DNA from 2 places in the Streptomyces sp. NPDC127106 genome. Region 1 is predicted to be linked to the other one. Evidence: riboswitches for the same ligand, from Rfam matches in the RefSeq annotation. Region 1 holds a riboswitch; the other holds the start of a gene.
What was found. A riboswitch is a leader RNA that binds a small molecule or an ion and turns the genes downstream of it on or off. The one in region 1 is predicted to bind cobalamin.

Region 1 (3,905 bases):
CGGACTCGACCTGGACAACGCCTCGGCCGCCACCCCCATCGGCATGGGGTGCAGGCTCTGCGAACGCCTCGACTGCCCCCAGCGCGCCGTCCCGCCCCTCGGCCGCACCCTGGCGGTGGACGAGAACAGCAGCACCTTCGTCCCCTACCCCGTCGGGGACGCTCCCGCCTCCGCCCGCGCCTGACCGTTCCTCCGGACCGTCACCCCGTGCGGCGCAGTGAGCTGGCCCGTCGAGGAAATCTCCCGGCTGCGGCGCCTCGGGGACGGCACGCCGCCGCCCCCGGGGCAACCGTGCGGGTCAGGCGTTGTCGGCGGTGAGACCGGCGCGGACCTCCCGGGCGGCGGCGACGAGGTGCTCCAGGGAGGCACGGGTCTCGGACCAGCCGCGGGTCTTCAGACCGCAGTCGGGGTTGACCCACAGCCGCTCGGCCGGGATGGCCCCAAGACCGGTGCGCAGCAGGCCGGCCGCCTCCTCGGTGCTGGGGACACGGGGTGAGTGGATGTCCCAGACGCCGGGGCCGGCCTCGCGCGGGTAGCCGTGGGCGGCGAGTTCCCGGGCGACCTGCATGTGGGAACGGGCGGCCTCCAGGCTGATGACGTCGGCGTCGAGGTCGTCGATGGCCTGGACGACGTCGCCGAACTCCGCGTAGCACATGTGGGTGTGGATCTGGGTGTCCGGCCGGACCCCGCTGGTCGTGAGGCGGAACGCCTCCGTGGCCCAGGCCAGGTAGGAGGCGTGGTCGGCGGCCCGCAGCGGCAGGGTTTCGCGCAGGGCGGGCTCGTCGACCTGGATGACGGAGGTGCCGGCGGCCTCCAGGTCGTTCACCTCGTCCCGCAGGGCGAGCGCCACCTGGCGGGCGGTCTCGGCGAGCGGCTGGTCGTCCCGTACGAAGGACCACGCGAGCATGGTGACCGGCCCGGTCAGCATGCCCTTGACCGGCTTGGCCGTCAGGGACTGCGCGTACGAAGTCCAGCGGACGGTCATGGGCTCGGGGCGGGAGACGTCGCCGGCCAGCACCGGCGGGCGCACGTAGCGGGTGCCGTACGACTGGACCCAGCCGTGCCGGGTGGCCAGGTAGCCCGTCAACTGCTCGGCGAAGTACTGCACCATGTCGTTGCGCTCGGGCTCGCCGTGCACCAGCACGTCGAGGCCGGTCTTCTCCTGGAAGGAGACCACGTCCTCGATCTCGCCCTTGATGCGTGCCTCGTAGCCCGCCGTGTCGATCCGGCCGGCCCGCAGGTCCGCGCGGGCCGTGCGCAGTTCGTCGGTCTGCGGGAACGACCCGATCGTGGTGGTCGGCAGCAGCGGCAGGCCCAGGTGCGCCCGCTGGGCGACGGCACGCTCGGCGTACGGCTGCGCGCGGCGCCCGTCGGCGTCGGTGACGGCCGCGGTGCGCGCCCGGACGGCCGGGTCACGGGTGAGTGCGGATCCGGCACGGGAGGCCAGGTCGGCCCGGTTCGCCGCGAGTTCGGCCGCGATGGAGTCCGTGCCCTGGGCCAGTCCCCGGGCCAGGACGGAGATCTCCTGCGTCTTCTGCCGGGCGAAGGCGAGCCAGCGGCGGACCTGCGGGTCGACGTCGCGCTCGGCGGCGGCGTCCAGCGGGACGTGCAGGAGGGAGCAGGACGCGGAGACGTCCACGCGCGCGGCGAGGCCGAGGAGCGTGCCCAGGGTGGCCAGGGACTTCCGGTAGTCGTTGATCCAGATGTTGCGGCCGTTGACGACGCCGGCCACCAGGCGCTTGCCGGGCAGACCGCCGACCGCCGCGAGGTCCTCCAGGTTCGCACCGCCCGCCTCGGTGAAGTCGAGTGCCAGGCCTTCGACCGGCGCCTTGGCCAGGACGGGCAGGGCCTCGCCCAGCCGCCCGAAGTAGGAGGCGACCAGCAACTGCGGCCGGTCGGTGGCGCCGCCCAGTTCGCGATAGGCGCGGGCGGCGGCGTTCAGCTCGGCCGGTGTGCGGTCCTGGACCAGGGCGGGCTCGTCGAGCTGCACCCACTCCGCCCCCGCCGCGCGCAGGTCGGCGAGGACCTCCGCGTAGACCGGGAGCAGCCGGTCCAGCAGCGTCAGCGGCTCGAAGTCCGCCGCCACGCCGGGAGCGGGCTTGGCGAGCAGCAGGTAGGTGACCGGGCCGACGAGGACGGGGCGGGCGGCGTGGCCGAGCGCGAGGGCTTCCCCCAGCTCTTCGACCTGCCTGCCGGAGTTCGCGGTGAAGACCGTATCGGGGCCGAGTTCGGGGACCAGGTAGTGGTAGTTCGTGTCGAACCACTTGGTCATCTCCAGCGGTGCGACGTCCTGGGTGCCGCGGGCCATCGCGAAGTAGCCGTCGAGGGCGTCGGCGGCGACGGCCGTGCGGTGCCGCTCGGGGACGGCGCCGACCATGACGGTGGTGTCCAGCACGTGGTCGTAGTACGAGAAGTCACCGGTCGGCACCTCGTGGACACCGGCCTCGGCCAGTTGTTGCCAGTTCGAACGGCGCAGGCCGGCCGCGGTCTCCCGGAGGCCGTCGGCGGTGACGCGGCCCTTCCAGTAGCCCTCCACGGCCTTCTTCAGTTCGCGGTTCTGACCCTGGCGGGGGTAGCCGTACACGGTGGCTCGTGCTGCCGTGGCTGCGGGATTCGCTGTCACGGAACTCTCCTTCGCGAGTTGTGTCCAGGACGCCCCGGCGACGGGACGCGGACGCGGACGCGAAGGAACGACGGACCGGGCGGCCCACGTCGCGGGTTCGCCCGCACGTGCCGCTCGTCATGTACGCCGACCCGCCCACGAGGTCACCGGGATCTCCGCATGCGGATGGGTCCGCGCGCGGGCAACGGGCAGGTCTTCGGACTCGCGGGCACGCCTGCCGGGCGCTGTACCCGGCGGACACCTACTGGCCGTCGCTTCCCAGGACCGGTTCCGGTCCCAGTGCGTATGACGGCGGTCGTTCCCGCTCACCGCTGCGGGGCAGTCCCGGATTCCCACCGGGTTCCCTCTTACGACGCATCCCGCCTGGCGGACGGGGCGAACCAGCTGCACCGACCACCCTAGGCCGCCCGCCCGCTCACCGACGACCCCTGCCCACTATTCGGACTCATCGCCGACGCCACGGCCGTCTCCACCGTCACCCGGGAGACCAACTCCTGCGCCTACCGCTGCTACCCCGGTCCACGACCTGGCCGCCCGTGATCTTCCGCTTGGCGGCCAGCGCCCCGTCCCCCGGACCTGGGCGGACGAGTTGCCGCTTCGGCGGAGGCTGCCGCCAGATGGGCTTGGGTGGATCTCGTCAACGGGTCGCCCTCACCCAGCAGCGGAACGCACATGAAGAGGACTCTCCGGTAGAGACGAATGGCTTTCCCCAGATCGCCCGCCGCGTGGTGGGCTTGGGCGAGGTTGTGGCCGGAGGTGAGGGAATCGACGTGCCCCGGGCCGAGGGTGCGCTTCTGGGTGCGGAAGGTCGTCTTGAGCAGCGGGAGGGCGCGTGCCGCGTCTCCCGCCTCCAGGTGGGCGAGAGCCAGGTTGGCCGCCGACGTGAGGGTCTGGGGGGCGTCATTGCCCAGCGTTCGTCCGTGGGAGGCGAGGATCCGTTCGTACAGCGGGATTACCTCGGCCGTGTTCCCCGCGTCCCGGTGGGCGGAAGCGAGGGCGTGAAGGGCGTTGAGGGTCCGGAAATGCTCCTCGCCCAGTGTGCGGACGTATGCGGCGAGGGCCTGCTCCAGGAGGGGGATCGCCAGGGCCGGCTCACCGGCCTCCAGGTAGGCGGACGCCAGGTTGAGGCGGGCGGAGGGGATGTGCGGGTGGTCCTCGCCCAGCGTGCTCACTCCCTCGGCAAGGGACCGCTGGAACAGGGGGATCGCCCTGTCCGGATCTCCCCTCTCCATGTGGACGAGAGCAAGGTTGCTGCGGGCGTTGAGGGTGTCGGGGTGGTCTG
Region 2 (3,905 bases), on a different contig from region 1:
CGTGGTGCCGCGCGAGCGCAGCCCCGCCAGGGTGTCCAGCAGCCGCTCCTGCCCGTCCGGGTCGAGTCCGGCCGTCGGCTCGTCGAGGATCAGCACGCGCGGGGCCATCGCCACCGCGCCCGCGATCGCCGCGCGCTTGCGCTGCCCGTACGAGAGCAGGTGCGTCGGGCGGTCCCGCAGCCCGGTGATGTCGAGCGCGGCCAGGGCGGAGTCCACCCGGGCCCGCACCTCCTCGGCGGACAGGCCGAGGTTCATGGGGCCGAAGGACACGTCCTGCTCCACCGAGGCGGCGAAGAGCTGGTCGTCCGGGTCCTGGACCACCAGCTGGACCGCCGTCCGCAGCCGGGTCAGGCCCGCCCGGTCGTACCCGACCGGCGTCCCGTCCAGCCGCAGTTCGCCCGAGCCGGGCCGCAGGCCGCCGCTGAGCAGCCGCATCAGCGTGGTCTTGCCGCTGCCGTTGCGGCCGAGCAGGACCAGCGCCCGGCCCTCGGCGATGGCGAAGTCCACGCCGGTCAGCACCGCCGGGCCGTCCTCGTACGCATAACCGGCGCCGGCCAGTTCCACCAACGGGTTCAAAGGTAGAGCCCCTTCAGGGTGAGTGTCAGCACGGCCACGGCCGTGAGCAGGACCGCCGAGGCCGCGAGGAAGCGCCACGACAGGGTCGCCTCGGGGACGAGCACCCGCAGTGCGCCGTCGTAGCCGCGCCCGGCCAGGCCCGACTGGAGGCGCGCCGCGCGGTCGAAGGCCCGTACGAACGAGGTGGCGGCGAGCCCGGCCACCGAGCGCCATGCCGCCGCCCGGCCCGCCTGCCCCAGGCGGGCCGCCTGCGCGCGCCGCACCTGGGCGAGGGAGTCGAGCAGCAGGAAGCCGATCCGGTACATGACCAGCGCCACGTCCACCACCGGCGCCGGCACCCCGGCCCGGACCAGCCGGGGCAGGACGTCCGACACCGGCGTGGTGAACGCGAACAGCAGCACCCCGAGCGAGGCCGCCGACGTCCGCAGCAGCAGCTCGGCGGCGAGCCGCGGTCCGCCCGGGGCCATCGACACCGGACCGGCCGGGCCGCCGACCGCCACCAGCAGCGGCAGCGCCCCGGTGAAGCAGAACCCCAGCGGGATCCGGAAGGCCCGCCACAGCTGCCGCCCGGCGACCCCGGCCGGCCCGAGGAGCACGGCGAGGGTCGCGGCGGCCACGAGCGGTCCGCCGGGCCACGCCGGCAGGCACAGCGCGCTGACCGTCAGGCCCAGCCCGAGCAGCGCCTTCTCCAGCGGATGGCGGCCCCGCCAGCGGCTGCTGTGCGCGGCCACGTCGATGGGCAGCACCGGCTACGACTCCGTGGCGGGTACCGGCGCGGAGTCGGCGGGGGACGTCCCCGCCGCCGCGGCGGCCGCGCCCTGGCGGCGGCCCCTGCGGACGCCGAAGTAGTACGCGAGCACGCCCGCGCCCAGCGCCGCCTGGAGGGCGAACAGAGCGGACTCGACCTCCCCGGACGGGGGCTCGTACAGCGGGGAGAACCAGGGCTCGTAATCCGGCTTCAGCTCGCTGATGGCCGCCTCCGCCTGCGCGTCGGCGCCCGTGAACGGCTCCTCCTTGCCCTCGCCGAGGCCCAGGGCCAGGGGCAGCACGGCCAGCGCCGCCACCAGGAGCAGCAGCAGACCGTTGATCTTCGCGTTCCGGCTCAGGTTCATGCGCGTCACACCGCCGTCTTCTGCTCGGGGCGGCCGGCGAGCTTGGCGACGCCCAGCCGTACCAGGTCGGACTTGCTGGACTGCATCAGCAGCCGCATCACCAGGACCGTGAGCAGGCCCTCGCTCACGGCGAGCGGGATCTGGGTGACCGCGAAGATGCCGCCGAACTTCGCGAGCGCGCCCGAGAAGCCCGTGCCCGGGTCCGGGAAGGCCAGCGCCAGCTGCACGGAGGTCACGCAGTAGGTGACGAGGTCGGCGAAGAAGGCGCCGAAGAACACGGACACCATCAGCGGGACGTGGGAGCGCCGCAGCAGCAGGTAGATGCAGTACCCCGACCACGGCCCGGCGATGGCCATGGAGAAGACGTTGGCACCGAGGGTGGTCAGCCCGCCGTGCGCGAGCAGCAGGGCCTGGAAGAGGAGGGTGATCGTGCCGAGCACCGCCATGATGGGCGGCCGGAACAGGATCGCGCCGAGCCCGGTTCCGGTGGGGTGGGAGCAGCTGCCCGTCACCGAAGGGATCTTCAGTGCGGACAGGACGAAGGTGAACGCTCCGGACGCGCCGAGCAGGAGGGTGCTCTCCGGGTTGGCCTTCACCTCGCGGGTGAGGGCCCGTACCCCGTGGACGACGAAGGGAGCGGACGCGGCGCCCCAGGCGGCCGCGTGCAAAGGGGGCAGAAACCCCTCGGCTATATGCATGAGTGGGAGACCTCTCCAGCACCTCGTGGATGGACAACGCGCCTTGGCCGGTCTCCTGGCTCACGGGTACTGATGCCCTGGCTCCGCCTTCCCGGGCGGTGCGGGTCCCTCCCCGCGCCGCCCAGTGGCTTTCCCGCAGGAGTGGAGCCGGACTTCCCGTTCACAGTGGCGAGGGCCGCACCGGTCTTCCACCGGTTTCCCGTACACCAAGGCCTGATGACCCTAATCCGCCCGTGGACGCGTAACAACCCGGACCTGGGAGGCTGGTTGGGCCGGGGGATTCCGCTTCGGGCCGGTGGCGGGCCGGCGCGCTCCGGGTGGGTCGGCGAAACCGCGGCGGGGCCAAGGAAGTTCCGGCGCCGGGCCGCTGCCACGGCGGACCGGCGCGCGCTGCGGCGCTCTTCCGCTCCCGCGCTTCAACCGGCGGCGCCCGGGCGTGCGCGGTGCGCGGCGGGCGCGGCTGCCGCGGTCGGGCCCCCAGACGGGTGCCTTCCGGTCGCCGGAGCGTACGGCGCGCCCGCAGGCTGGGAGGGTGGCCGCAGAACACGACACCGCGACACCGCAGCCGGGGGCGAACGCCGGGGCGTTCGACTACTCCGACCTGACCGCCGTCTACGTCAACTGCACGCTCAAGCGCTCGCCCGAGACCAGCAACACGGAGGGCCTGATCACGCGGAGCCGCGCCGTGATGGAGGCGGCCGGCACCCGGACCTCGCTGATCCGCGCCGTCGACCACGACATCGCCACCGGGGTCTGGCCGGACATGACCGAGCACGGCTGGGAAACCGACCAGTGGCCCGTCCTGTACAGCCAGATCATGGCCGCCGACATCCTCGTGCTGTGCGGACCGATCTGGCTCGGCGACAACAGCTCCGTGATGAAGCAGGTCATCGAGCGCCTCTACGCCTGCTCGTCGATCCTGAACGAGCGGGGCCAGTACGCCTACTACGGGCGGGTCGGCGGGGCGCTGATCACGGGCAACGAGGACGGCGTGAAGCACTGCGCCATGAACGTCCTGTACAGCCTCCAGCACCTCGGGTACACCGTCCCGCCGCAGGCCGACGCCGGCTGGATCGGCGAGGCGGGGCCCGGGCCCTCGTACCTCGACCCGGGCTCGGGCGGGCCGGAGAACGACTTCACCAACCGGAACACGACGTTCATGTCCTGGAACCTGATGCACCTGGCCGCCCTGCTCAAGCGCTCCGGCGGGGTTCCCGCCCACGGCAACCAGCGCTCCGAGTGGGACGCCGGCTGCCGCTTCGACTTCCCCAACCCCGAGCACCGCTGACCGCCCCCGCCGGGCGCTCCGGCGCCCGGGCGGGGGAGCCGTGCCACGGGCGCCCGTCCGTGCCGCGGTTCAGCCGCAGCACACGTTCCGGTGCGCGACGTCCAGCACGAACCGGTCGGGCGAGCGCAGGGTGAACGACGTGTAGGACGGCTTCTTGTCGAAGGCGGCGCCGAAGGTGACGTACCCCTCGAAGTCGCCCGTCATGGCGAAGCCCTTCAGCGCGGGCAGGTC

Region 2: it holds a riboswitch for cobalamin, as region 1 does, so the genes downstream of both, ACFVGY_RS20255 (energy-coupling factor ABC transporter permease) here and metE (5-methyltetrahydropteroyltriglutamate--homocysteine S-methyltransferase) in region 1, are expected to answer to the same signal.

What each region holds. Positions count from the first base shown of each region.
Region 1 covers NZ_JBHXTC010000001.1:436,034-439,938, forward strand. The annotation lists gene ACFVGY_RS01855 (short-chain fatty acyl-CoA regulator family protein) at 1-184, shown strand, start outside; gene metE (5-methyltetrahydropteroyltriglutamate--homocysteine S-methyltransferase) at 299-2,623, opposite strand; cobalamin riboswitch at 2,814-2,973, opposite strand; gene ACFVGY_RS01865 (tetratricopeptide repeat protein) at 3,133-3,905, opposite strand, start outside.
Region 2 covers NZ_JBHXTC010000023.1:27,255-31,159, forward strand. The annotation lists gene ACFVGY_RS20240 (energy-coupling factor ABC transporter ATP-binding protein) at 1-576, opposite strand, end outside; gene cbiQ (cobalt ECF transporter T component CbiQ) at 573-1,322, opposite strand; gene ACFVGY_RS20250 (energy-coupling factor ABC transporter substrate-binding protein) at 1,326-1,688, opposite strand; gene ACFVGY_RS20255 (energy-coupling factor ABC transporter permease) at 1,694-2,386, opposite strand; cobalamin riboswitch at 2,414-2,612, opposite strand; gene ACFVGY_RS20260 (flavodoxin family protein) at 2,919-3,674, shown strand; gene ACFVGY_RS20265 (hypothetical protein) at 3,744-3,905, opposite strand, start outside.